3 regions of the Roseburia sp. OM02-15 genome follow, and region 2 is predicted to be linked to each of the others. Evidence: predicted binding sites of a transcription regulator. Region 2 holds the regulator's gene; each other region holds the start of a gene.
What was found. Region 2 encodes Rex, which represses fermentation and respiration genes when NADH is low (regulators of the CRP and FNR family bind a similar motif). Its sites were predicted from a motif close to ATTGTTAANTANTTAACAAT; they were not measured.
Positions count from the first base shown of each region.

Region 1: a site for Rex is predicted at 3,081-3,100, ahead of pckA (phosphoenolpyruvate carboxykinase (ATP)). Genes of this name have one in related genera too.
Region 3: a site for Rex is predicted at 6,944-6,963, ahead of DXB15_RS07030 (carboxyl transferase domain-containing protein). Genes of this name have one in related genera too.

Region 1 covers NZ_QULX01000034.1:1,757-11,744, forward strand. Annotated here, with positions in the region: gene DXB15_RS16180 (response regulator) at 1-698, shown strand, start outside; gene DXB15_RS16185 (GntR family transcriptional regulator) at 982-1,356, shown strand; gene DXB15_RS16190 (ABC transporter ATP-binding protein) at 1,375-2,226, shown strand; gene DXB15_RS16195 (ABC-2 transporter permease) at 2,223-2,876, shown strand; gene pckA (phosphoenolpyruvate carboxykinase (ATP)) at 3,178-4,782, shown strand; gene DXB15_RS16205 (threonine aldolase family protein) at 5,110-6,135, shown strand; gene DXB15_RS16210 (sodium-dependent transporter) at 6,262-7,584, shown strand; gene DXB15_RS16215 (nitroreductase family protein) at 7,586-8,323, shown strand; gene DXB15_RS16220 (ketopantoate reductase family protein) at 8,326-9,282, shown strand; gene DXB15_RS16225 (sodium-dependent transporter) at 9,524-9,988, opposite strand, start outside.
Region 2 covers NZ_QULX01000014.1:22,622-32,609, reverse strand. Annotated here, with positions in the region: gene DXB15_RS12300 (NAD(P)H-hydrate dehydratase) at 1-1,456, opposite strand, end outside; gene DXB15_RS12295 (redox-sensing transcriptional repressor Rex) at 1,541-2,176, opposite strand; gene DXB15_RS12290 (ABC-F family ATP-binding cassette domain-containing protein) at 2,266-4,185, opposite strand; gene DXB15_RS12285 (NADP-dependent isocitrate dehydrogenase) at 4,385-5,596, opposite strand; gene DXB15_RS12280 (GntR family transcriptional regulator) at 5,616-6,305, opposite strand; gene DXB15_RS12275 (2-isopropylmalate synthase) at 6,323-7,705, opposite strand; gene DXB15_RS12270 (chorion class high-cysteine HCB protein 13) at 7,994-8,224, shown strand; gene DXB15_RS17070 (hypothetical protein) at 8,342-8,506, opposite strand; gene DXB15_RS12265 (hypothetical protein) at 8,759-9,109, shown strand; gene DXB15_RS12260 (metallophosphoesterase) at 9,314-9,853, opposite strand; gene DXB15_RS12255 (TIGR02452 family protein) at 9,969-9,988, opposite strand, start outside.
Region 3 covers NZ_QULX01000005.1:200,512-210,499, forward strand. Annotated here, with positions in the region: gene DXB15_RS07005 (sodium-dependent transporter) at 49-1,413, opposite strand; gene DXB15_RS07010 (oxaloacetate decarboxylase subunit alpha) at 1,959-3,368, opposite strand; gene DXB15_RS07015 (sodium ion-translocating decarboxylase subunit beta) at 3,570-4,721, opposite strand; gene DXB15_RS07020 (biotin/lipoyl-containing protein) at 4,736-5,107, opposite strand; gene DXB15_RS07025 (OadG family protein) at 5,139-5,531, opposite strand; gene DXB15_RS07030 (carboxyl transferase domain-containing protein) at 5,552-6,922, opposite strand; gene DXB15_RS07035 (fumarate hydratase) at 7,169-7,342, opposite strand; gene DXB15_RS17435 (LysR family transcriptional regulator) at 7,466-7,885, shown strand; gene DXB15_RS17860 (LysR family transcriptional regulator substrate-binding protein) at 7,872-8,132, shown strand; gene DXB15_RS07050 (adenine phosphoribosyltransferase) at 8,194-8,718, opposite strand; gene DXB15_RS07055 (C40 family peptidase) at 8,767-9,597, opposite strand; gene DXB15_RS07060 (carboxypeptidase regulatory-like domain-containing protein) at 9,820-9,988, opposite strand, start outside.

The DNA.
Region 1 (9,988 bases), on a different contig from region 2:
GTGAACTGGAGCGGTCGGAAACATCGGTTTCTTATGAATTTAAGATTCGCGATACCGGAATCGGCATGACAAAGGAATTTATTGAAACCAGATTATATGAGCCATTTATTCAGGGTGAAAATGCGGGACGTTCTCAGTATGGTGGAACCGGACTTGGCATGTCGATCGTAAAACAACTGGTGGAACGGATGCATGGTTCGATTCAGGTGGAGAGTACACCGGGAGTGGAAACCTGTTTTACGGTAATCTTGCCTTTTGCGATTGATCTGAATCCACCACAGCGCAGGAAACGTTTGGAAAATGCGGATATTTCCGGAAAACGGATTTTGGTTGTAGAGGACAACGAACTAAACATGGAGATTGCGGAGTACATATTGAAAGAAGCCGGAGCCAGTGTGGAAAAGGCAGAAAACGGGAAAGTGGCATTGGAGCAGTATCAGATTTCGAAAGAAGGTTATTACGATGCCATTTTGATGGATCTGATGATGCCTGTTATGGATGGCTATGAGGCAGCAAGACAGATTCGTTCATCGGATCGGGCAGATGCCAAAACGATTCCGATTGTAGCCATGAGTGCGAATGCTTATATGGAAGATGTAAAAAAATGTCTTGCAGCTGGTATGAATGAACATGTCAGCAAGCCGGTTTTCAAGGATACGTTGCTTTCCGCGCTTGCAACACAGATGAATGTGAAGTAGAAACATATGGACTTTTTTAGAGTGTATGTGATTTTTATTAAGGATAAGTAACCATATATAGCATATAATAGAAAAATATTCAGAACGTATAAGGATGTTATAACAGGAAAATATAGATAAGTCACCGGATTACGGTAGATATTTGATCGGATGAGATGGAATGTCTATTGTAATACCGGTGATTTTTGCATAAAAAAGATATTTTGAAGATAAACAGTATATAACAGTTGACAACAGATGTACACTGTTATATACTGTTAGCTGTAAGGGAGGTCCCATCAATATGCATATTATTTTAAATCATTCTTCCATGGTGCCCATTTACGAGCAGCTTATGGAGCAGATAAAAACAGAAATTATTGAGTCAGCACTGGTAGAGGAAGAGGCGCTTCCCTCTGTGAGAAAGCTGGCAGGTGAACTTCGCATCAGTGCACTGACTGTAAAAAAAGCTTACGACAAGCTGGAAGAATCTGGATTTGTGACAACTGTTCATGGAAAAGGAACATTTGTTACCGCTTCGGACAAACAGCTGGCACTGGAAGCACGCAGGAGAGCAGTAGAAGAAGAATTCGAAAAAGCCATCGATCAGGCAAAAAATGTCGGATTGAGCAAAGAGGAAATTCTGGAAATCGTAAGTCTGCTGTTGGAGGAAGCGTAGGAAGCAGGAGGATTTGTAATGATCACAATGAAAAATGTCCGCAAGACATATGGAACGTTTCAAATGGATCTGTCTATGGAGATCCCGAGTGGGCAGATCACAGGTCTTGTGGGAAAAAACGGCGCCGGAAAAAGTACGGCGATCAAATTAATACTTGGACTGACGGAAGCTGAAAGCGGTGAAATATCTGTATTTGGAAAAAATATTCATCAGTTAAGTATGACAGAAAAAGCACAGATTGGAGCATCTCTGGCAGACTCCGGGTTCAGCACCTATCTCAATATTGTCGATGTGCAGAAAATTTTGTCAAAAATGTATCCGGATTTTGACAGCGCTTACTTTGAAAAAGGATGTCGGGAATTGAGGCTGCCGGAGAAGAAGCGAATCCGTGAATATTCCACTGGTATGAAAGCTAAATTGCGGGTGCTGACAGCGCTCAGTCACCATGCAAAGCTCCTGATCATGGATGAACCGACGGCAGGTTTGGACGTGGAAGCCAGAAATCATATTTTGGATATGTTAAGGACTTATATGGCAGAGGATGAAGAACGTTCGATTCTGATCACTTCTCATATTGCGTCCGATTTGGAGCATTTGTGTGATGATATTTATCTGATTCATGATGGAATGTTGATATTACATGAAGAAACAGATGTGATTTTAGAACAATATGGGGTATTAAAGGTAAGCGAAGAACAGTTTGACAATCTGGATCAGGAATATCTGTTAAAAAAACAGAAAACATCCTACGGTTATGCCTGTTTCACAAACCACAAAGATTATTATCAGGAAAACTGTCCGGGAATCACTGTGGAAAATGGCAATATCGATGAATTAATTTTAATGATGACGGGAGGTTATCAAGGATGAGAGGATTGTTAGAAAAAGATATCCGGTTGTTGCTGCACAGCAAACAGACATTTCTGTGTTTTATTGCACTTGTGATTGTACTTGGGGTTACACAAAAAAATCCTTTTATAGTGGGCTACGCCACTTTTATGATGGCAGCATTTTTGGTTTCTACACTTTCTTATGATGAGATGGATCATGGACTTGCCTTTTTATTTACGTTGCCGATTGACCGAAAAATGTATGTCAGAGAAAAATATCTGTTTTGTATGGGAGGAGCAGTCATTACCTGGTTTATTGCGTTAATATTGTATTTTGCTGTCCTAACTGTAAATCATACGCAAACTTTATTTGAGGAAGAAATGCTGAAAGGACTTGCTTTTTTGCCAATTGCGATTTTATTTTTGTCTCTGCTTCTTCCGTTGCAGTTAAAATTTGGTGTGGAAAAAAGCCGTCTGCTGGTGATTGGTGTTTCTGTTTTTACTGGTATCATGATTTATTTTCTGGCAGAAAAAAGTGGAATGCTGGATGGAGAAAGTACAGTTATACTGTCTGTTTTCGGAGTGATAGGGGATATAGCTGTGGATATGATCAGCCTGCTTGTGGCAGGGGGAATGGCAGCAGTGTCATATCTGTGCAGCTGTCGTATCATGAAAAAGAAGGAATTATAATATTTTCTGATTAAAAATGATATCTGTCTGATATGGAATTTGCTTTTGGATAAACGAAGCCTTTCAGCCAAAGACAGTACAGAGATGATTTCGGTAATTTTGTGCTGATTAAAAAAAATTTTTGATTGAAATCGCTTGACTTCTGGTCGTATTTTTTTGTATTGTATAGAATGTATTAATTTGAGTACAAAATTGACACAGAAGATTGATAAATTATTGACAAATTCTGGCTTTAATGATAGTATAGGTTCGAATTAAGTACTCTATTAGATTACAGTAATGAAAGGACGAGGTAGGTAAAATGGCAGAAATCAATTTAAGCAAGTACGGCATTAGCGGCACAACTGAGATTGTACACAATCCTTCTTATGATTTATTATTTGAGGAAGAGACCAAACCGGAACTGGAAGGTTATGAAAAAGGTCAGGTCAGCGAACTTGGCGCAGTTAATGTTATGACAGGTATTTATACAGGTCGTTCTCCGAAAGATAAATATATTGTAGTAGATGAGAATTCCAAGGACACTGTATGGTGGACTTCTGATGAATATAAAAACGACAACCATCCGGCTACACAGGAAGCATGGAACGCAGTAAAAGATCTTGCAATCAAAGAGCTTTCCAACAAAAAACTGTATGTAGTAGATGCATTCTGTGGAGCAAACAAAGACACACGTATGGCAATCCGTTTCATCGTTGAGGTTGCTTGGCAGGCACATTTCGTAACAAACATGTTTATCCAGCCGACAGCAGAAGAACTTGAGAACTTTGAGCCGGATTTCATCGTTTACAACGCTTCCAAAGCAAAAGTTGAGAATTACGAAGAACTGGGTCTGAATTCTGAGACAGCAGTTATGTTCAATATCACAAGCCGTGAGCAGGTTATCGTAAATACATGGTACGGCGGAGAGATGAAAAAAGGTATGTTCTCCATGATGAACTATTACCTTCCGTTAAAAGGCATCGCTTCCATGCACTGTTCTGCAAACACAGATATGAACGGTGAGAATACAGCAATCTTTTTCGGACTTTCCGGAACAGGTAAAACTACACTTTCCACAGATCCGAAACGTCTCCTGATCGGTGATGATGAGCATGGCTGGGATGACAACGGCATATTCAACTTCGAGGGTGGATGCTATGCAAAAGTTATCAACCTTGACAAAGAATCTGAGCCAGATATCTACAATGCAATCAAACGTGACGCTCTGCTTGAGAACGTTAGTCTGGATGCAGAGGGCAAAATTGATTTCGCTGACAAGAGCGTAACAGAGAATACACGTGTATCTTATCCGATCAACCATATCGAAAATATTGTTCGCCCGGTTTCTTCCGCACCGGCAGCTAAGAATGTAATCTTCCTGTCCGCAGATGCATTTGGCGTACTTCCGCCGGTATCTGTTCTGACACCGGAGCAGACACAGTATTACTTCCTGTCTGGATTTACAGCAAAATTAGCCGGTACAGAGCGTGGAATCACTGAGCCGACACCTACCTTCTCCGCATGCTTCGGACAGGCTTTCCTTGAGCTTCATCCGACAAAATATGCAGAAGAACTTGTTAAGAAAATGGAGAAGAGCGGAGCAAAAGCTTACCTTGTAAATACAGGATGGAACGGAACAGGAAAACGTATTTCTATCAAAGATACACGTGGAATTATCGACGCTATCTTAAATGGTGATATCAAAAATGCTCCGACAAAGACAATTCCATACTTCAACTTTGAAGTACCGACAGAGCTTCCGGGCGTAGATCCGGCAATCCTTGATCCGCGTGATACTTACGCAGATGCTTCTGAGTGGGAAGCAAAAGCCAAAGATCTGGCAGACAGATTTGTTAAAAACTTCGCAAAATACGAAGGAAACGAAGCTGGTAAAGCGCTTGTTTCTGCAGGTCCTCAGGCATAAGATTTATATAAAAGCAAAAGTTGGATTTTTAAATATTTGAATATTTGATTTTTCGAGATGTGGAAAATTCGCATAACAGTGGATTTCCACATCTTTTTTGTTGTCTCTAAGTTTTCTTATTAAACGGTTATGTACACCATGTTTTATATAAGAAATCCCTGCAAATTTTCAAAATTTCCGGAAACAGACTTTTTTCATGGAAGAAAAGGGCGAAATATGTTAAAATTAAAGAGTATGTATTTGAACGCAGGCCGCAAAGCGACTGCGTTCATGAGTAAGTAGTGAAAGCGGATTGCTTATGTCTGCTTTATATGGAGGAAAAATATTTTGATTTCATTTGCAAGTGATTATGTAGCCGGAGCACATCCGGAAATTATAAAGAGATTAGCAGAGACAAATATGGAAAATTTGTCCGGGTATGGGACAGATCTATACTGTGCACAGGCAGCGGAGAAGATCAGACAGTATTGTCATTGCCCGGATGCAGAGGTTTATTTTCTGGTTGGTGGAACACAGACCAATCAGATTGTAATCAGCACGATGTTACAACCGTATGAAGGTGTAATTGCGGCAGATTCAGGACACGTCAATGTACATGAAGCAGGTGCGATCGAGTACACCGGACATAAGGTATTGTCCCTTGCAGGTAAAGATGGCAAGATTGCAACTGCCGATCTGGAAAACTATGTGGCGCGGTTTTATGCGGATGACAGTTACGAACATATGGTATTTCCGGGAATGGTTTATATTTCTTTCCCGACAGAGTATGGAACGTTGTATTCCAAAAAGGAACTTCAGGAAATCTATGAGGTATGCAAGAAAAGAAATCTTCCGTTATTTGTTGACGGAGCGCGGCTTGGCTATGGACTTGCCAGCAGTGAAAATGATGTGACATTGGAAGAACTGGCGCAGTTGTGTGATGTTTTTTACATTGGCGGGACAAAAGTCGGTGCTTTGTGTGGAGAAGCAGTTGTATTTACCAATCGTCGTGCACCGAAGTATTTCGTGACACAAATCAAACAGCATGGCGCGTTACTGGCAAAGGGACGTCTGCTTGGGATTCAGTTTGATACGCTTTTTACGAACGATCTGTATTTTAAAATCAGTGAACATGCGATTCATATGGCAGAAAAATTGAAGCAGTTATTTGCAGAAAAAGGGTATCGCTTTAACTTGGATTCTCCGACAAATCAGCAGTTTATTATTCTGGAAAATGAGAAGTTACAGGAACTGAGCGGAAAAGTAGATTTCAGCGTATGGGAAAAGCAGGATGATGAACATACCGTTGTTCGTTTTGCAACAAGTTGGTCTACACAGGAAGCAGATATTGAGTATCTTTCAACGTTATTATAAAAGCGGATTTTAGAAGAAATAAGAAATATATCTGTAGTGGTGGTGGCGTGAAAAACGTATCCTTCACTGACAGAAAGAGCAAGGCACAGCAAAAAAATTGACTGTGAGTTGAAATAAGGAGTATTTATGGAAAAAAGAGAATCATTTCAATCAAGATGGGGCTTTATTTTAGCCTGTATTGGTTCGGCTGTGGGGATGGGTAATATATGGATGTTTCCGACTCGTGTATCTCTGTATGGAGGTGGAGCATTTTTAATCCCATATATTATTTTTGTGGTGTTGATCGGATCTACCGGTGTCATCGGAGAGATGAGCTTCGGGCGGGGAACCAGGTCTGGTCCGATTGATGCATTTGGAACTGCATGTGAGCGGCATGGAAAAAGAAAAATCGGAGAAGCACTTGGTATGATACCGGTGGTTGGTTCCATGGCAATGGCCATCGGCTACACCGTTGTTATGGGATGGATTTTAAAATATGCCATAGGTGCTTTTTCCGGAACGACGCTTGCGCCGGAGCATGTGGATGATTTTGCGGATAAATTTGGCAGCATGGCATCTGCGTTTGGAAATAATGGATGGCAGGTTTTAATCTTGTGCATTACCATGGCAATTTTGATGTTTGGTGTTGGAAATGGAATTGAAACGGCAAATAAGATCATGATGCCGATTTTCTTCTTTTTGTTTGTTGGACTTGGCATTTATATCGCATTTCAACCGGGGGCGGCAACGGGTTACCATTATATTTTTCGTATTGATCCGGTGGCATTAGCAGATCCAAAAACTTGGATTTTTGCATTGGGACAGGCATTTTTCTCACTGTCAGTAGCTGGAAATGGAACGTTAATCTACGGTTCTTATCTGCCAGATCATGAAAATATCCCAGCAGCGGCAGGGCGTGTGGCATTTTTTGACACATTGGCAGCAATGCTGGCGGCATTGGTGATTATTCCTGCGATGGCAACGACTGGCGCAAAGTTGAATCAGGGTGGACCGGGACTTTTGTTTATCTATCTGCCAAATCTGATCAAGTCCATGCCGGGTGGCAGGCTGATCATCATTATTTTCTTTGTGGCAGTATTATTTGGTGGTCTGACATCACTGATCAATTTGTATGAAGCACCGATTGCAACTGTTCAGGAAAAGCTGCATGTTGGAAGAAAAGCAGCCTGTATGATTATCGGAGCGATTGGCTTGAGTGTTTCACTTTTAATCCAGGGAATCGTATCCGGTTGGATGGATGTGCTTTCTATCTATATCTGCCCGCTGGGAGCAGGACTGGCAGCGATTATGTTTTTCTGGGTATGTGGTAAAAAATACGTGGAGGCACAGGTTAACAAAGGAAGAACAAAGCCGTTTACAAAACTTTATTATCCGATTTGCAAATATTTGTATGTGGCAGTTTGCTTTATTGTGCTGATTCTTGGAATTGCGTTAGGAGGTATTGGATAATATGAATGAAATAATAAAAAGCATATATGAGAGAAAATCTGTGCGTGCCTATGAGGACAGACCGATTCCGGAAGAAATGAAACAGGTAATTCTGGAATCGGCAGCGCAGGCTCCGACCGCAGGTTGTCAGCAGTTGTATACCATACTGAATATTACAGATCAGAAGGTGAAAGAAGCACTGGTGGATACCTGCGATCATCAGCCTTTTATTGCAAAAGCACCATTGGTTTTGATATTTTGTGCGGATTGTAAAAAATGGTATGACGCATTTATAGAAGCAGGAAGTGAACCGCGCAAACCGGATGTGGGTGATCTGATGCTAGCGGTATCAGATGCTGTGATCGCAGCGCAGAATGCTGTTGTGGCGGCAGAAAGTTTTGGCATTGGTTCCTGCTATATCGGAGATATTATCGAAAATTATGAGGAGCAGCGCAGATTGCTACAGCTTCCGGAATATGTGTTTCCGGCGGCAATGCTTGTGTTTGGATGGCCAACCAAACAACAAATGCAGCGACCGAAACCACAGCGTGTAGATCAGAAGTATATTGTACATGAGAATACTTATCGAAGCATGGATGGAAATGAATTGAGAGATATGTTTGCGGGGCACTGCAATAACAGATCTTTTGAAGATTGGATGATGGCATTTTGTAAGCGTAAATACAATTCTGATTTTTCAAAAGAAATGTCACGTTCTGTACATAAATATTTGGAACAGTATGCAGAGGGGGAAGAATAGAATTGATTCAATCAGTGGCAGTATTAGGTGCAGGAGCCGTTGGTTCTTATGTGATCTGGGGCTTATCTTCACGAAACGATATCCGTCTTGGAGTGATCGCAGAGGGAGAACGTGCGGTGCGTCTGAAAAAAGATGGATGTGTAATTAATGATACGGTATATCATCCGGAAGTGTGGGCACCGCAGGAAGTGCACAATGTAGACTTGCTGATCGTGTGTCTGAAATATGGTTCTTTGCAGGGAGCGTTGGACAGTATAAAAGAAATCGTTGGAGAACATACCACCGTTATGAGCTTGATGAATGGCGTAGACAGTGAAGAAATCATTGGCGAAAAAGTGGGAGAATCCCATGTATTATATTCCCTGATCAAAGTAGCCTCTCATAAAGAAGAGACTGGTTACTATTTTGATCCGGAAACAACGATTGGTATCTTTTTCGGAGAGTTACAGGCACCGCATGACAGTGATCGTGTGCGGGCAATTGAGCATTTATTTCAGGATACCCGAATTCATTATTTTTCGACTGAACATATTCTGGCAGAATTGTGGAGCAAGTTCCGTTTGAATGTATGCAATAATCTACCACAGGCAATTTTAGGAGCAGGCGTGGGTTGTTATCATGACAGCGTACATATGAAGGCAATCAGTGATGGCTTGCGAAAGGAACTGGAAGCCATTGCGCTGGCAAAAGGTATTGATCTGACAAAAGCGGGATTTGCTTCTGTACACGGAAGTCCGGTGCCGCCTTCGGCACGTTATTCCACGTTACAGGATCTGGATGCGGGACGACATACGGAAATTGATATGTTTTCCGGTGCACTGATCCGCATGGGAAAGGAACTTGAAATCCCGACACCATATAACGAATATACTTACCATATGATCAAAGCGTTGGAAGAGAAAAACGACGGCAAGTTTGATTATACCGGAAAAATAAATAAGCGTACCTGTTCGAAATAAAATATTTTAAAAATCTTTAAGATTAAGAATTCTGATTATTTCATGTATTCGATTACCATGAGTACATAAAGTAATCAGGATTTTTTATTACAGAAAAGAGAAATGACATATGGATGTAGAATTTCAAATATTAGAATGGATTCAGAGGTATAAGATGAAAAAAGGACTGATATGTCGGTACATATAATCTATGTACAAACAATCAATCCTTTTATTTTTAGCTTGATATTAGATATCGTATTTATCCAGCAATCTTATTCAGTAACCCGGTGGACTGCAGGAACAGAATAAACATAATAACTGGCATGATATAGCGGATCATTACGTTATACAATTTTTTTCGTTTGAACTTATTGCCATTTAACTCCATTTCCTCTTCAATCCAGGATGGTTTTACGATCCAACCGATGAGAATAGAAGAGAGCAGTGCGATAAATGGCATCATAAAACTGTTACTGATATAATCCATGATGTCGAGTAACTGTCCGGTACTTCCGTTTGGCAGCTGTGCTTCCACATAAAATGTGCTGTAACCAAGTGCAATGATTGCAGTTGCTGCCAGATAAATAACCGTTAAAATGCTGGTGACTTTTTTCCTTTCTGCATGGAATAATTCCATACAGTTTGCGGTGATGGATTCCAGTACGGAAATACAGGAAGTCAGTGCCGCAAATGCTGTCAGAATGAAGAACATCAGACCAATGAT
Region 2 (9,988 bases):
CCATCATGCTGTGTCTGCCAAGTTTCTTTGCTGCCGCATCACCTGCCAGACCATGAAGATATACACCCATAGGTGCCGCATCTTCCGGCAGCATGCCCTGTGCCAGCAATGCACCGATCACACCGCTTAACACATCTCCTGATCCTGCTGTTGCCATTCCGTCATTTCCACTCAGATTCAGGAAACAGCCACGCTTTTCTGTGGCAGTCACAGTTCTTGCATCTTTTAACACCATTACTACGTGATTTTTCTGTGCATACTGCAAAGCTACCCCCACAAGATCCTTTGAAATTTCTGCGATAGATGTTCCGATGAGCCGGCTCATTTCGCCAAGATGCGGAGTAAAAACTGCTCCGTTTTTCAAAAACTGCAGCCATTCCGGATTTTTGGAAATCAGATTCAGGGCATCCGCATCAAACAGGCACGGTTTTGTATTCTGCTCGATCACAGTTTTCACCATTTTTTCTGACAATGCAGACTGTCCGATTCCGGAACCGACTGCCACGGCATCTGCCCAGGCAAGCTGTGTTTCCACAAATTTTACCACATCTGTTGTATCATTGTAAACTGCCAGTACCGCTTCCGGTACAAGTTGCTGCAAAATTGCCCGGTTACTTTCCACCGTTGCCACCCGGACCAGACCGCATCCCATCCGGTATGCCGCCTTTGCCGCAAAAACTGCCGCACCTGCCATTCCTTCGGAACCGGCGATCAATAACAGTTTTCCGTAACTTCCTTTATTAGAGTGCGCTGTTCTTTTTGGCAGCATATCAAGATCTTCTTTTTCCAGCACATGCAATCCCGGTATAATGTCAAACAAACTTTCTGTGGTAAATCCAATATCTTCCACTTTGAGTGCGCCGGTATACTCTGCTCCCGGATATAAAAGCTGTCCCCGCTTTTCAAATCCAAAGGTCACAGTCACATCTGCCTGAAATGCCGTTCCAAGCACCTCTCCAGTGGTTGCCGATATTCCGGAAGCAATATCTACCGCAATTTTACCGGCGCCCTCGTAATACACGTTCAATTCTTTTATAATATCTGCATATTTTCCGGTTATCTCCCGGCTCAGTCCAATGCCAAAGAGCGCATCTACAATGACATCCCAGTTCTCCTGGAATGCCTCTTCGGGTGTTAAAACCGGCACATTATAATTCTTTGCGATCTTCATCTGCCGGGCTGTTTCTGTAGTCATTTTTTCAGGATTTCCGGCAAAACAGATACCCACTTCATATCCCTGCAAAGCAAGCAGACGTCCAACAGCGATACCATCACCGCCATTATTCCCCGCGCCGCATACAGTCAGAATTCTCGTATCATCATCCGGATAACGCTCCATAATTTCTTTTACCACACTTAAGGCAGCACGTTCCATTAATACCGCTGATAACATTCCCATCTTCATGGTATTTTCATCACACTGTTTCATTTCCTGACCATTTAATACATCTCTCATCGTTATATTCCCCCGGTTTGTTTTGCACAATTTACATACAAATGCGCTCTGCCCGTAGGACAAAGCGCACGTTTGCAAGGTTTCTTATTCGTTATCCTGTCTGCGGACAATGTTATAAGACAGCTGCATCAAGCTGTCAGACAAGTGAACATTTTCCACAACTACATCATCCGGAAGTTCCAGATCCAGATGTGCAAAGTTCCAGATTGCACGGATGCCAAGTTTTACCAGCTGCTCCGCTGCCTGTTCTGCCTTTTCTTTCGGAAGTGTCAATACCGCAATATCAACTCTCTGATGCTTTACAAATTCCGGAAGTTCGTCCATCATATGTATCTCAATACCACGGACTGACAAACCTGCCAGTGCCGGATTGACATCAAAAAGTCCGGTGATCATAAAGCCACGTTTCTCAAACTTCACATAATTTGCCAGCGCCTGTCCCATATTACCGGCTCCGACTACGATAATGTTGTGCTGTCGGTCAAGACCAAGGATTTTTCCAATCTCCTCATACAGATACTGCACATTATAACCGTATCCCTGCTGGCCAAAACCACCAAAATTGTTCAGATCCTGACGAATCTGAGAAGCTGTTACTTTCATTCGAACGCTCAGCTCATTGGATGAAATTCTTTCTACTCCCGCATCCAGCAATTCTCCAAGATATCTGTAATATCTTGGCATTCGACGTATGACCGCCTGCGAAATTTCCTTTTGCATCTTCCATTTACTCCTTCAACCATTTGCGTTACTACCCGCAATTATCTGTATTCATTATAAACATCTGAGATTATTTTGTCAATTTTTTATCAATCAGATGCCAGTTCTTCCCATTCTTCGTACAGCTGATCCAGTTTTTCCTGTACTTCCACCTGCTCGCTGTGCAGTTTTCCAAGTTTTGCAGAGTTGGTCGCCACTGCCGGATCCTGAAATTGTTCATCCAATTCTGTCAGTTTTTCTTCCAGAGACTCAATCTCGGCTTCAATTTTCTTCACACGGTTCTGAATTTTACGCTTTTTCGCCTGTTCTTCCTTCTGAGTCTGCCAGTCTGTCTTACCCTCGGACACTTCTTCGGTGCTTACTGCTGCTTCTGTCTCCGAAGATGCCAGATATGCCCGCTCGTTTGTCTCTTTTTTCTCCAGATAATAGTCATAATTACCGATATAATTGACCAGACTGTGCTCTGTCAGGTTCAGGATACGGGTCGCTGTCCGGTTAATAAAATAACGATCATGGGATACAAACAGCACGGTTCCCTCATAACGTTTCAGAGCAGACTCCAAAATTTCCTTAGAAGCGATATCCAAATGGTTCGTCGGCTCATCCAGGATCAGGAAGTTTGCCTCGGAGAGCATCAGTTTTGCCAGTGACAGACGGCCGCGCTCACCACCGCTCAAGTCACTGACGCGCTTGAACACATCATCCTCGGTAAACAAAAATGCTGCCAGAATATTTCGGATACGTGTCTGTGTCAGCTTCGGATAATCGTCCGCAATCTCTTCCATCAACGTTTTTTCCATATGAAGCACCTGCTGCTCCTGATCATAATAACCGATTTTTACGTTTGTTCCCAACGTAAAAGAACCTGCATCTGCATTTACTTTTTCATTCAGGATCTTTAAAATTGTTGTCTTTCCGGTTCCGTTCTGACCGATCAGAGCCACGCGCTCACCACGTTTGATTTCAAAAGAAATATCCTGAAACAGTTTCTTATTTTCATAAGCCTTTGAAAGACCTTCCACCCGCAGCACATCGTTTCCACTGATAATGGACGGTGTCAGTGTCATATGCATCTCGGATTTTTCTTCCTGTGGTTTTTCTAAAACATCTATTTTTGCCAGCTGCTTTTCACGGCTCTCTGCACGCTTGATGGATTTCTCCCGGTTAAAGGATTTCAGTTTTTCAATAACGGCTTCCTGATGTTTGATCTCCCGCTGCTGATTATAGTAAGCACGCAACGCTTCCTCTCTTGCAAAAGCAGCTTTTGCAGCATAAGCTGTATAATTACCATCGTACACTGCAGATTTGTGCATGCTGATTTCCACAACTTTCGTTACGATTCGATCCAGAAAATAACGGTCATGGGCAACGATCACAACAGCCCCTTTGTAATTCAGCAAAAATGTCTCCAGCCACTGAATAGACTCAATATCCAAATGGTTCGTCGGCTCATCCAGCAGAATGATATCCGGATGTGTCGCCAGCAGACGCGCCAGAGATACACGGGTTTTCTGTCCACCGGACAGCTCGTTGCAGTGTTTTTCAAAATCATCCTCGGAAAATCCAAGACCTTTTAAGACACCGGAAACCTCGCTGCGATAAGAATAACCATCTCTGGCTTCGAACTCATGCAGCAGCTTATGATAATTTTCCATATAAGCTTCCATATCCTCTTTTGATACGGACTGCATTCCTTCTTCCAGCTCACGGATTTTCTGCTCCATATCGATAAGCTGACGTTTTCCTTCCAGAACTGCCTCATAGATCGTCCTCTCATCGGAGATATCCTGATGCTGCGCCAGATACCCCAGCGTTTTTCCTTTTGCAAGGGTTACGGTACCTTCATCTGCCGGCAGCTCCCCTACGATAATTTTCAACAGTGTGGATTTTCCGGCACCGTTAATTCCTACAATTGCCACTTTTTCCTGATCTTCCACATGAAAACTCACATTTCGGATCACCGGTTCCACACCAAATGATTTACTGATATTTTGACATGCTAAAATCATATGTTTCTTCCTCACCTTAAAAATGGAATCCTGCAGCTCGCAGGATTCCTGTGTTTCATTTTTCTTTGAATAAATGTTCCTTCCCTTCAGATAGATTCGCTCTTTTTATCTTCATCTGATTCAGAGTCATTATTCTTGTTTGGCAAATTGCAAAATTACCGTCTAAACTAACACTGTGTTTTTCCGTACACAATTACATTTATGCGTACATTTTCTCCAGTGTCTCACGGATTGCTTTGATGAAATCAAGGCTGTTTAATACAACTGGGTTCTCTAATTCTGTAATTAATGCCAAGTCTTTTGTCATTTTACCAGATTCTATTGTATCAATACAAGCTTTTTCCAGATTATCTGCAAATTTTACTAATTCCGGCAGATTGTCAAGCTCGCCACGTTTGCGTAATGCACCGGTCCATGCAAAAATAGTTGCTACGGAGTTTGTGGATGTCTCCTCACCAGCCAGATGTTTGTAATAGTGTCTCATAACAGTTCCGTGAGCAGCTTCGTACTCGTATACGCCGCTTGGAGAAACCAGTACGGAAGTCATCATAGCCAGAGATCCGCATGCGGAGGAGATCATATCACTCATAACATCGCCGTCATAGTTTTTGCATGCCCAGATAAATCCGCCCTCAGCTTTCATAACACGGGCAACTACATCATCGATCAGTGTATAGAAATATTCAATGCCTGCTGCCTCAAATTTTTCTTTATACTCTGCATCATAAATATCCTGGAAAATATCTTTGAATGTGTGATCATATTTTTTTGAAATCGTATCTTTTGTTGCAAACCAGAGATCCTGATTCATATCCAGTGCGTAGTTAAAGCAGCTTCTTGCAAAACTTTCGATGGATTTGCAGATGTTGTGCTGTCCCTGAACGACACCAGCGTTGGTAAAATTATGAACTAACTCTCTTACTTCTGTTCCATCCTCAGCGGTATAAACCAGTTCTACCTTTCCCGGTCCCGGAATCTTCATTTCAGATGCTTTGTATACATCACCGTAAGCATGACGGGCAATGGTGATCGGTTTTTTCCAGTTCTTTACGCATGGCTCAATGCCTTTTACCTTGATTGGTGTACGGAATACCGTTCCATCCAGAATTGCACGAATAGTTCCGTTCGGACTCTTCCACATTTCTTTTAAGTTATACTCTTTTACGCGGGCTGCATTCGGTGTGATAGTTGCACATTTTACAGCTACGCCGTATTTCTGTGTGGCATAAGCAGAATCGAAGGTTACCTTGTCGTCGGTCTCATTTCTGTATTCCAGTCCCAGATCATAATACTCTGTTTTCAGATCCACAAACGGAAGTAATAACTCGTCTTTGATATACTGCCAGAGGATTCTGGTCATTTCATCTCCATCCATTTCTACTAAAGGTGTAGTCATTTTAATTTTTTCCATGGTAATTATCCTCCAATCCTTAATTCCCGCTGTTCTCATTTTCTTTTCGGGATTCCTGCAGCAGATTGTCCCAGCCACAGTGATCAATATTTTCAATGGTTCTCATGATATGCTGATTTGCCAGCATCTGTGCTTTCTCCGGATCATGATCATGGATCGCCTGAGCGATCATGCGGTGCTCATCGTTTGATTTTTCGGAACGCTCTTTTGATTTCAATGTCATTTTGCGCACCCGCTGCACATAATTGTGAAAATCCGTCAGTACGTTTGCCAGTACCTTACTTCCTGACGCCTGATATAAGGTCTCATGAAACTTATTATCCAGTTCAAATACCTGCTCACTGTGCCCCTTTGACACATGAAATTCTGTCAGGTATACAATTTCTTCCAGTTCTTCAATCTGTTCCGGTGTGGCTTTTTTCGCTGCCCATTTGGCACATAAGCCTTCCATCACAGACCGTATCTCATAAATGTCATTCAGATCTTCTTTGGAAAATCCGGTGACATGCGCGCCCTTGTTCGGCGTGATTGTGACAAGTCCCTGAAGTTCCAGCTGACGCAGTGCCTCGCGCACCGGTGTCCGACTGACCCCCAGCTCATCGCCGATGGTCTTTTCTTTCAGTTCCTCATCCACCGCATATTTTCCGGATAAAATATCTTCCTGCAGTTTATGAAATACTTTATCACTGAGCGAATGGTTATCTCCCATCCTTTTTTGCCCCCTTGTTATAAAATAATTCCCAGCTCCTTGCAGCACTCTGTAATCTTAACAACCAGCTCGTTGTCTGTCAGAACGGTTACACGTCCTTCATCATACTGTTCATCAACCCAGTCTTTCAGTTTGTGAACCAGCTCTGAGTGTTTGTCCAGATGACGCTCCTGCGGCAGTCTGTAGTAGCTGTTGATCCAGTGTGCGATTCCAGCCAGACCGGATGTATTGGAAATAGATACCAGTGCCGGTCTCTTTAAGAATTTTTCTGTATCAAAAATATTGTAAATCTCTTCGTTTTTCAACAGTCCGTCTGCATGGATTCCGGCTCTTGTTACGTTGAAGTTCTTGCCGGCAAACGGTGTTCTGCTTGGAAGTGTGTAATCCAGATCTTTTTCAAAATAATCAACCAGATCTGTAATGACTGTGGTATCCATGCCGTCCAGTGTTCCTTTTAACTGCGCATACTCAAATACCATAGCCTCCAGTGGTGTATTACCGGTACGCTCTCCGATACCAAACAGAGAACAGTTGACACCACAGGCTCCATACAGCCATGCTGTGGTAGAGTTGGTAACTGCCTTGTAAAAATCGTTGTGACCATGCCACTCGATCAATTCAGACGGTACGCCCGCATGAGTTGTCAGACCATAAATGATACCCGGTACACTTCGCGGAATAACGGCACCCGGGAAGTTTACACCATATCCCATGGTATCGCAGGCACGAACTTTGATCGGAATCTTGTATTCATCCATCAGTTTCATCAGTTCCACACAGAACGGAATAACGAAGCCGTAAATATCGGATCTTGTAATATCCTCTAAGTGGCAGCGTGGGCTGATACCTGTCTCCAGGCACTCACGGATGACACTCAAATAGTGGTTCATGGCCTCACGTCTGGTCATTTTCATTTTGTAGAAAATATGATAATCGGAACAGCTTACCAGAATACCGGTCTCACGCAGTCCGATGTCTTTTACTAATTCGAAATCCTGTTTACTTGCACGGATCCAGCTTGTAACCTCCGGGAACTTATATCCACGTTCCATACATTTGTAAACTGCATCACGGTCTTTTTTGCTGTACAGGAAAAACTCACTCTGACGGATAATTCCTTTCGGGCCGCCCAATTTGTGCAGATAATCATAGATCGTTACAATCTGATCGGTAGTGTACGGAGCTCTTGACTGCTGTCCGTCACGAAATGTGGTATCTGTGATCCAGATATCGTCCGGCATGTTATGCGGTACGATTCGGTCGTTGAACGCAATTTTCGGAATCTCTTCATACGGAAACAGATTTCTAAATGTATTTGGTTCATCTACATCAACCAGCTGATAAAAATGTTCTTCCAGCTGTAACAGATTATTATGCTTATTCATTACTACTTTACGCATGTTATTCGCTCCTCACCTTATATACTCGTATACAATATATTAGATTGTATGCAATCGCTCTCATTGCATACAATAATACATTCTTGTTATCACTTTGTCAAGTTAAAGTATAAAATTTTTTCTTAATATATTCTGTTTCCTTATTTTGTTCCTATCAGAGTTTATAAAAACAGGTATGCTATATCTGCATGAATGAACAATTTTTCGAAAATTTATTTCTTTTTAAAGAAACACTGACAAGCCGCATACATACTATGAATTGTAAATAAAAATCTGGAGGCTATCAACATGAGTGATTTAGCTGCTACAAACTGTGGATGCTCTAACGACAACGGATGCGGATGCAACAACATTATCTGGATTATCTTACTTCTGTGCTGCTGCGGTGGATGCGGAAATGGCAATGGCTCTTTCCTGGGTGGAAATGGCTGCAGTGAAGCAATCTGGATCATCCTGCTTCTGTGCTGCTGTGGCGGATGCGGCGGAAACAACAACGGAAACGGCTGTGGCTGCTTCTAAGTCAAAATCAAATCTGACTACACATCTTGGTACGACAAAAACCGGGGGCTATGATGCCTCCGGTTCTTTCTGTCTCCTCTTATATATGAAATCAATTTTAGCTAATACTGTTAGTTTTTATTTTTCATTTGTTTTATTCATCTGCCTTCTTACTCCGGGTGGTTGTTTCAGATTTTTTCTTTGCCACTCCATTTCTTTTTGCCGTTCCCGTTCTTCCTTTTTCCGCAGGCAGTCTTCATCTATTTCATAAACGCTTTTACCGTCATAGACCAATTTTCCCATATGCTATGTTCTCCATATTTCATCATGGATTCCCTATTATTATATGAAATAAAACCATTTTTGCCTGCCTTATATCACATCCAACTCCCTTTTTTTCCTTTCGCGCTATATTTTCAAATGCTTCATCATATTCCCCACAATCACAATGTCTTTTTTATTCAACATCCTTTTATGGAACGCAAATTCTTACTCATAATTGCATATTTTTTTCATACATTATAAAAAACATCAGATATGGACGTGATATTTCATATGAATGAACATGAAACCGGACATACGCCACCTGTACTGGATACATTGATTCAAAACAGACCGATTCAGATGTTAAAAGCCATTGTGCCCTACCTCTATGGTCCACAGCAGCGTATGATCTCCATGATGGTCAGAATGATTGAATTGCAGCGTACCATGCAGCTTTTTGATGCAGCCCCGGAAATGCAGGCACAAGAATTGCGAATCTGTTCCAATGAATCTTCCACAGAGCGTACCCATCAGATTTTAAACGTACTACGGGAATACTGTACACCCCAGGAACGGGATCAGATAGATATGATTTTAAATATTCTCGACATTACCTCCGTGACTGGAATTTTAAATTTGTAAAAGGAGCATTTTTCATGGATCAGAACTTTTTTTCACAAAATCCGGCATTTCAGAACATATCACCGGAAAAACTGGCATTTCTCATGAATTTCATGAATCAGGAAAAACCAAATTCTTCCAGAGATATGATGGCATTTCTTATGAATTTTGTCACAAAAGCCAAAAATCAGAATCTCGCGTTTACCACAGACGAAACCGATTTTATTATCCAACATTTACGACAAGGATTAAATCCCGCCGAACAGCAACGAATCGACCGGGTATTACAGATGCTGCGCAGGAAAAATTAAATCCAGTCATAACACCCTGCCATGCACCTCGACTAAATAATTTTTCAAAAGACTGAGCAGAATTGCTACTACTCTGCTCAGTCTCATATTCCAGAAAAATCGGATAATGGGATAACACCAAGCCAAACTTTTCTTTTCCAACAGAATCATGAATCTCTTTATAATCACAAATTTCTGCAAACAGCTGTTGATAACGATAATCCGATACATCATCATGATTTCCCCTGATCAGCACCTTTCTGCCCTTCAGGCGTGCAACAAATGCAATCAGGTCTTCGTTTTTGCCCCGCATGCTCACATCACCCAAAATATACACATAATCGCCATTCATCACCCGGTCATTCCAGTTTTTCAAAATCGTATCATGCATCTGCTGCACCGACTCAAAGGGACGCTGGTCAAAATGGATCGCATTTTCATGAAACAAATGCAGATCACTGATATAATATTTCATTTTTCTCTAACCTCTTTTCTCGCTTCTTCGATTCTGTCAAAATTTCCGTGTGTATCCCCTGTTATGTAAAAATGCAATACCCTTTCCCTCCCCCCGTGTCTCCATATATAACGAATCATACATTTTGCAAGCTGC
Region 3 (9,988 bases), on a different contig from region 2:
TACTTTACAGCCTGCATTCAACTTGAATCTATCGCCTATTTCGGTGGATTACATCGTAAAGAATCCGAACTGTGCCATTGAATAAGTGATCAGGATGATCACCAACATTACCGGTGCAATGTATTTTATCATCACATTGTACAGTTTTTCACGATTCATTTTTTCACCATTTCGTTTTACTTCATCTGTAACAGTCTTTGCTCCTGCCGCCCATCCGATCAGAATACAGGTGCACAGTGCTACGATCGGCATTAATACACTATTGCTGATATAATCAAAGAAAGTCAAAAAGTCCATCCCAAGAATCTTGATATGTGCCCATGCACCATTGCCCAGAGAGGATGGAATTCCCATTATAATACTGATAATGATGCAGACCGCAACGCTTTTCTTACGGCTGATACCGAATCGATCCATAAAGGAAGATACGATAGCTTCCATAATCGAAATGGAGCTGGTCAACGCAGCTAAGAATACAAGCACAAAGAACAAAATTCCGATGATCGTGCCACCTCTCATTTGCTCAAACACTTTCGGAAGCGTCACAAACATCAATCCTGCTCCGCTTGCTTTTGTTCCTGCTTCACCGCTGAATACATAAACTGCCGGAACGACCATAAATCCTGCCAGCAGAGCAACGACTGTATCAAAAATCTCAATCTGATTTACAGATTTTGTCAGGCTTGTCTCGTTTTTTGTATAAGAGCCATAAGTAACCATGATTCCCATAGCCAGACTCATAGAATAAAACATCTGTCCCATGGCTGCACACACTGTTTTCAGTGAAAACTTCGTAAAATCAGGCAGGAGATAGTACTTAATACCGGCACTTGCTCCCGGTAATGTAAAAATATAAATGGAAATAATCACAGAAATAATCAGCAATAACGGCATCAGGAATTTACTGATTTTTTCAATTCCTTTATTGACGCCAAGCAGGATAACTGCTGCAGTCAGTCCCAGATAAACAGCGAAATAAATCATCGGTGAGATCGAATTTCCGACAAAATTTCCAAAAAAACTATCTGCTGCTGCATCCAGTCCATGACCGGACACAAATGTCACCATATATTTAACAACCCAACCGCCGATCACACAATAATACGGCAGAATGATCACCGGAACGATCGGTGCCAGCACGCCTAAAAATCCAAATTTTTTATTGATGGCTTTATATGCAGTACCCGGACTCTGCTTTGTCTTGCGTCCGATTGCAATCTCGGTAGTCATCAATGTGAAACCGAAGGTCAGTGCCAGAATGATATATACCAGAATAAAAATTCCTCCGCCATACTGCGCGGCAAGGTAAGGAAAACGCCACAGATTACCAAGTCCCACTGCGCTTCCTGCTGCTGCAAGCACAAAACCGATTCCGCCAGAGAAACTACTGCGCTCCTTTTTGTTATGTTCCATATTAAATCCTCTTTCTAATCATTATTTTCTACAATTTTTTTCGTCTAATTGACGTATCCATCATTATATCATTGACATCCATATATTTCAACAAATACACTTGTAAAACACATCAAAATATTTTCTTGATTCTTTCAACTTTTCATGCTTCTGTATAAAAATGAGAGTTTTTTCACATTCTCCTCTTTATCCTACCGTTCTTTTATTATTCTTCATTCGAAAAATGCTCGAAAAATCTGAGCTTCCGAAATTCAGAAACCACTTGGTTCATATAAAGAATATTTGTGCAATCACAAGAACTGTAATTGCGCGACTTTAAGATAACATACTTTTATTTGTTTAATCAACAATTACAAAAGTTCATTTTGAAGAAAAACCTTCTGACTTATTTGCTCGATGAATGAAATAAAGGGGCTCGGCTTATTTTTTCTTAGCGAGCGATTGTTAGCCGATAAGACAAAATAAGCCGAACCCCTTTCCATAGTCTACAATTGTATCACAAAAGAAACTTTTTTTATAATTTACAGTTTCACCATAAAAACTTTTTAAACCGGATAAGCCCCATTTTCATGATCAGCAGCTTCCGGATCTACCTTTGTCTGCTGTGCCTCACGATATTTGAAGAAATCCAGTGCCTGCTGTGGGAACAGTGCATAAGACAATACATCCTCATCCTGCTGTTTCCAGCGTGACATTTCTTTCTCAATCTTAGCAAGCTCCGGCTCAATCAGATCTGCCGGACGGCATGTGATGGCTTTATCTTTATCCGGACCAAGTACTTTTTCTACAACTTCCGGATTGAACGGTTTAACCGTCTGACCGTACTCACCAAGTAAAATGCTCTTGGTCTCTTTGGTAGCGACTTTGTAACGCTCTCCCATCAGAACGTTTAATACAGCCTGTGTACCTACGATCTGGCTGGACGGTGTTACCAGAGGCGGCTCACCAAGGTCTTTTCTTACACGCGGAATCTCTTTTAATACTTCCTCGTATTTATCCTCTGCGTTCTGCTCTTTCAGCTGAGAAATCATGTTGGAAAGCATTCCGCCCGGAACCTGATAACGTAAAGTATTGATATTTACACCAAGTACCTTCGGATTTAACAGTCCGCTTGCCATTGCCTCCTCACGGATCTTAGCAAAGTATTCATTGATCTCTGCCAGAATATCCTGATTCAGACCGGTATCATACGGTGTGCCTTTGAAAGTCTCTACCATAACCTCTGTAGCCGGCTGGGATGTTCCCAGAGCCAGTGGAGAGATTGCAGTATCAATGATATCGCATCCGGCTTCTACGGCTTTTAAGCAGCTCATGGAAGCCACACCACTTGTATAGTGTGTATGAAGTTCGATCGGAAGGCTTACATTTTCTTTTAATGCTTTTACCAGACGCTCTGCCTCATACGGAATCAGCAGACCTGCCATATCTTTGATACAGATGGAATCTGCCCCCATATCCTCGATACGTTTTGCTGTGTCTACCCAGTAATCCAGTGTATATGCCTCACCTAAGGTATAGGAAAGTGCGATCTGGGAATGACCTTTTTCCTTTTTGCAGGCATCTACAGCTGTTTTTAAGTTTCTCAGATCATTTAAGCAGTCAAAAATACGAATGATATCAATTCCGTTTGCGATGGATTTCTGTACAAAATATTCTACTACATCGTCTGCATAATGACGATAACCTAAAATATTCTGTCCACGGAACAACATCTGCAGTTTTGTATTTTTGAAGCCGTCACGGAATTTTCTGAGGCGCTCCCACGGATCTTCTTTCAGGAAACGAAGGGATGCATCGAAAGTTGCACCGCCCCAGCATTCTACTGCATGATAGCCGACTTTATCCATCTTATCGATGATCGGAAGCATCTGTTCTGTGGTCAGTCTGGTGGCCATCAGAGACTGATGCGCATCACGCAGGACAGTTTCTGTTATTTTCAATGGTTTTTTCTCCATGATAAATTATCTCCTTTTTTATAATCATTGCCTTTGTTTACGGATTGTTCCGCTGTTTCAGCTCCCACAATCCTCCCTCCATTCGAAAATCGCATGACTCTGTCCTGCTTTTTTTCTCATTGGAGGGGCGTGTCGCTAATCCTGTAAAGCATTTACATGCAAGCATGACATGCTTTTAGGATTTCGACACTGTAAACAAAGTTATACACCGAATATTGCCATAAATACACCGGCTGCGATAGCAGTTCCGATAACTCCGGCAACGTTTGGTCCCATGGCGTGCATCAGCAGGAAGTTAGTCGGATCTTCTTCTGCACCGACTTTCTGGGATACACGGGCTGCCATCGGAACGGCGGATACACCTGCGGAACCGATCAGCGGGTTGATCTTACCTTTTGTTACAACGCACAGGATCTTACCAAAGATAACTCCGGCTGCGGTACCGAATGCAAATGCTACCAGACCAAGTACTACGATCTGAAGTGTTGTCACTTTCAGGAATGCTTCTGCACTTGTGGATGCACCAACAGATGTACCAAGCAGAATAACTACGATGTACATCAGGGCGTTGGATGCTGTCTCTGACAGCTGTTTTACTACACCACTCTCACGGAACAGGTTACCAAGCATCAGCATACCTACCAATGGAGCTGTGGTCGGAAGTACCAGACACACAATGATGGTAACAATGATTGGGAAAAGGATTGCTTCCAGTTTGGAAACTTCACGAAGCTGTCCCATACGGATGGAACGCTCTTTTTTGGTTGTTAAAAGTTTCATGATCGGCGGCTGGATGATCGGAACCAATGACATATAAGAGTACGCCGCGACGGCGATCGGACCCATCAAGTCATTTTGATGTAATTTTCCGGCCAGAAAGATGGAAGTCGGTCCATCTGCTCCACCGATGATGGATACTGCTGCAGCTGCTGCATCGGAAAAACCGAATACGATAGCCAGCAGATACGCGGCAAAAATACCGAACTGTGCGGCTGCTCCCAAGAGAAAACTGATCGGGTTTGCGATCAGCGGACGGAAATCCGTCAGTGCGCCGACACCAAGGAAAATCAGGGACGGAAGGATGGACCACTCATCCAGTTTGAAGAAGTAGTGCAACAGACCTCCGACACCGTTGCTTGCATTTTCCGGAGAAATCATGATATCCGGATAAATATTTACCAGAAGCATACCAAACGCGATCGGCACCAGCAGTAACGGTTCATATCCCTTTTTAATTGCTAAATATAAGAACACACAGGCAACGGCGATCATCAGATAGTTTCCCCAGGTCAGATTGAAGAACGCGGTCTGATGCACGAGATTGCCTAATGTCTCTGCTATATTACCTGACATGTCTACCTCCTGTCTTATGCGTTCATGGTAGCAAGTACTGCTCCTGATTCTACGGTCTCACCTTTTGCAACCTCTACGCTGGCAACTGTGCCGTCCTGTGGTGCAACAACCGGTGTTTCCATTTTCATGATCTCAAGTACAACGACAGGATCACCTTTCTTTACAGCTGCACCCGGTGCTGCTACAACGTCAACAACTTTACCTGCTGCGCCTGCTGTGATGGAAATGCTTCCTGCTGCGCCTGCGGCTGCTGCCGGTTTTGCTGCCGGAGCCGGTGCCGGTGCTGCTGCTCTTGGAGCCGGTGCTGCTGCCGGAGCGCCATTTGTATTTTCTTCTACGGTTACATCATATACGTTTCCGTTTACGGTAATTGTATAACTTTTCATTTTTCTATTCTCCTTAAACAAAATGGTGTGATTAGCGTCTCTTGATCGTACGGACTCTGAAACTGTCTACCGGTACATTCTCACTTGCTGCGATCGCGGCTGCGATAACAGCAACCAGCTCCAGATCGTCTGTTTCCTGTACCGGAGCTGCTACAACAGGTGCTGCCTTTGGTACCTCTGCTTCCGGTTCTGCTTTTTTTGCAAATTTTTTCTGGATCACAGGAATGATCTTGAAACAGTAAATGATCAGCGCAATTGCGATCAGCATAACGAATACCGTTCCCATACCAAGGACTGTATTCTGTAATGCATTTGCCAGTCGGGCTTTTCTGTCTGCTGCCTGCGCAAATACGGTCATCCCCGGAAGCTGTAAAGCCAGAAGTCCGAGACTGCCTGCCGCAATCCCTTTGATATTCTTTCTCATCTTCACTATCTTCCTTTCTTTTACAACATGGAAAATGCCATGATCAGATGTTTTCTTGTCTGTGCCGGAGCGATGACTGCATCCACACTGCCTCTTGCTGCTGCGGAAGTTACGGCATTCTGTTTTCCTTCATAAGCAGCTGCCTGTTTTTCAGTTGCTTTCTCTCCTTCAGCTGCAAATAAGATATTTGCTGCTTTTTCAGCTTCCATCATACCTACTTTAGCGTCATCCCATGCAAATACCATATCAGCATCGCTGATGCTTCTTGCGCCCATAGCCACATAAGCACTGCCGTAAGTATCGCCCATGATCAGGTTTACTTTACTGTTGAAACCACCATCATGATAAGCCTTTACCAGTTTTGCGATAGCCTGTGGAAGACCTTTTTCTGTCTGCTCTACTGCTGCAAATCCATCTGCTGCTGTCACAGTCAGAAGCGGAATCTCGCAATCGTTACAGAATGCGACGAAAGCTGCTGCTTTCTCACATCCGTCTACGGTAAGTCCGTCAGCCAGGTCTGCTGTCTTCTCACCTTTTTCATCATAAAGTGCATCGGCATTTGCCACTGCACCAACTAAAATTCCATTTAATGTAAGGAATCCTGTCACCATCTCCGGTGCATAATCCGGACGGATCTCCAGGAATTTATCGTCTGCACACTCGCCTAACAGTGCCCGTGCATCTTTTATTGCACATGTTTTTTCAGAGATGTAACGGTTCAGATCGTCCTCACCGCAGCGTCCGTATTCCTCATCGATGAGCATCACTACCAGCTCACGGATCTTTGTCAGAACAGCGTCCTCGCTCTCCAGCACCTCTGCCTGTCCGGAAACTACTGCCTGATAGTCTGCGGAATTGAACTCACGGGAAAGTTTTTTATTATCCTGAATTGTATGCGGTGCATTCACATACATCTGTGCTTCTTTTGTCATAAATGCAAAATCACTCATGGCCGGGATCAATGTCATGCCACCTGCACAATTACCCATTACTGCGCTGATCTGAAGCACACTGTCCGCATACTCAGCCTGTTTTGCAAGCACTGTGCCAAAGCTGTCCAGTGCATCTACAGACTCCTGCAGACGGAAGCCGCCACAGTCTAACAGTCCGATCACCGGAGCTGCTGCCTTGTCAGCCATATCATATAATTTTGCGATCTTCTTTGCGTGCATCTCGCCCATTGTTCCGTTCAGCACATCACGGTTCTGACTATATACATACACCGGATTGCCCTCGATCTGTCCGTAACCTGTGATGACACCATCGGATGGTGCGGACTGGTCATTTACGGTAAAATCTGTCATGCGGGCGGAAACTAATGCGCCAACCTCTACGAAACTACCCTCATCTAACAGACGGTTGATTCGCTCTAACGCTAAACATTCTGCCATATTGCCTCATACCTCCTTGAGATTGTTATTTTATTAACATACCAGAATCATTCTACTTCATTTTGAACAAAAATTCAAGAAAAATGTTCCTGTTTGCCTATCATTTTTGTGCCTTTCCTTGGCAAATTCACTTGTATTCTATGCAAAGTATACAAAATACCAATCAATGCCTTTTTTATCGCCTCTGATTTCAATCATCTTTTTATCCTCCTTATTTTTTACTCAAATTTCCAGGTAGAATGTGTATCACAGACTACGTTCAGCTCTTTGTCGATCACAATGTGACCAGCATCCCACGTTTACAGCAACACCAATGGTAGACGGATGACGTGCCGTATTTTCAATATTTACACCCATGACAGAATATTTTCCGCCCATACCCTGCGGTCCAAGACCGATCGCATTGATTCCGTCCTCCAACAATCTCTCCATTTTTGCTGCATTTGCATTAATCCAGAACCCCGGTCACATTTAATCCGATCGCTACGATGGTAGCGGTAAGCCCCAGTGGAATTTTTTCTAATATAAAGCTGACAATCGCAAATATCAGAAACAAAAACTGCTGCCGCAAATCAGCTTTTTGTGATGCAACCGGCCATTTCCCTGGCAATTCGGGAACTGGAAGCCGAATTTGGCATCACGCTGTTTACCAGATTTAACAACCGACTCACTCTGACAGAAGATGGCGCACTTTTTTATAAGAAAGCAGACTACATTCTGCAGTATTGCAAAGACATGCAGTTTGAATTGAACGGCAGCCGGATTCAGCAAAATCCAATCCATGTCGGCATTCCACCGGTGCTCAGCAGTTTTTTCTTTCCTGGACTCATTGATGCCTATCGTTCCAAATATCCGGATGCCCTCGTCTCACTGGAGGAGTATGGTTCTGTACGCGCCTGTGATCTGGTTCAGGAGGATAAACTGGATCTGGCTCTCGTCAAACATGGAAATGTACAATATTGACCAGCTCGACAGTCATGTGCTCATTCACGACCAGCTCGTATTTTGTGTTTCACCGGAACACCCGCTGGCTGATCATATCTCTATCACAGCTGCTGATCTGGATCATCAGGATGTCATTTTGTTTAATAAAGATTCCGTGCAGAATGCCATTTTACGCACCCGCTTTGACTCGGAAAATATAAAAAGCTTTCTATATAGAAACGATCAGATTCAACTGACACTTCTATATAGAAAGCTTTTTTCTTAACTATTTGTTTTTCCTATTTCACTTTGACTGTGAAAATTTTTTTCAAAGAACTTCGATGTCCTTAGTTACCCGGATAAGTAATGACAGACTCTACATCGTAACCTTTCAGTTTCTCACGACCGTTTAAACCAGCCAGCTCCATCAGGAATAATACTTTGACAACTTCTCCACCAAGGCTCTCGATCAGTTTGATAGCAGCCTCGATGGTTCCGCCTGTTGCGATCAGGTCGTCTACTACAACAACTTTCTGACCCGGTTTGATGGAATCTTTGTGCATCTCGATCTCTGCGGAACCGTACTCAAGGTCATATTTTGCAGAAACAGTCTCGCACGGCAGTTTTCCTTTTTTACGAACCGGTACAAAACCTTTACCAAATTCGTAAGCCAGCGGTGCGCCAAAGATAAATCCTCTGGATTCTGCTCCAACTACCACGTCAAAATCAACGCCATCCAGACGCTCTTTTAATCCGTCAATGGCAAGTTTCAGTCCGTCCGGATCCTGCAGAACGGTTGTTATATCGCGAAAAATAATGCCCGGTTCCGGAAAATCAGGGATACTTCTAACGTAATCTTCTACTTTTTTCATAATATGTATAGTTCCTCCTGTATTTTGGATTATCACTCAACCTTGTTATTATACATGAAAACTTCCGGGAGATAAAGAGATTTTTCCCAGTTCTTCAAATTTTGCGATTCCATCCGGACGCAGTTCGCAGGAAATCTGAAATTTTTGCAGGGCAGTTTTTGTTTTTGAACCAAACACGCCATCTACAGAAACGGGATAGCCTGCCTCACAAAGCTCCCATTGCAGCCAGCGAACGCCTTCTCCGTGAGTGATCTTTTTTACAGCCGGATGCTGTGCTGCTTCTTCTGGCTGCATGATCCATACATATGGACGTAAATATGGATTTTCACCTTTTCGTGTAATACTGAATTTTTCTGTCATGGTATCCGACCTGCAATTCTCCATATCGTAACTTACCCACGGAAAAAGCAGACCATATTGCCAGTCATTGTCGGTTACATTTGAGTAGATGGTTCCATAATTGATTCCTTTTGCTTCCACACAACGATACGCGCCATCACATTTGCCAAGAAAAACACCCACATGCCCTGGTTTCCAGAGTACGGTTCCTACGGGGAGCCATGCATACGTTTCATACACAATTCGTTGATCTGCCACCGCATACATTTGCGCTGAGCTCAACTCCACGCCCAGATAAGCCCCGATCAGTCCGGAACAATCGGTATTCACTTTTCCAACCTGTCCCTGCTGTCTTGCCCGTTCCACATAATCATCCGTTACCAGATCCGGGAGTTTTTCGTGTAGTTCCTGCACAAATTCTTCTGTCAAAATTCCATGAGAGATTTTCGCTCCATAAAAATATGGCGTTCCGATTCTGCCTTCTGCGAAATCTGCTAATCCCTGTCCCGTCAGATTACTTTGCAGGTTCATCATGGTCATTTTCCATCCCTTTTCATTCTCTATCTATTAATTAGTATGAAACTATCTGTAAAAGTTGATCATATAACACACAACCTGCTATTTCTTAGGCAAAAACATTCACACATATACGGACTTGTTATTACTCCCCACTTATAGAGCGGAAGTCTTCTCGACCGTGAAAAAAATATGGTTGATCCAGCTTTCACTAAATCAACCATATTTTCGTTTCATAAGTTTTTGTTATTTGACTTTTCCGTTAACAACGTGATACCGCACACCATTCTGTGTTACATATCCATTATAGGAAAAATCAACTTTTCCGTTTCTGATGTACCAGCGACCATTTTCGTTGCTTGCAATTCCATTAAAATTGAAATTAACTTTTCCACCTTCAATACGCCACCAGCCA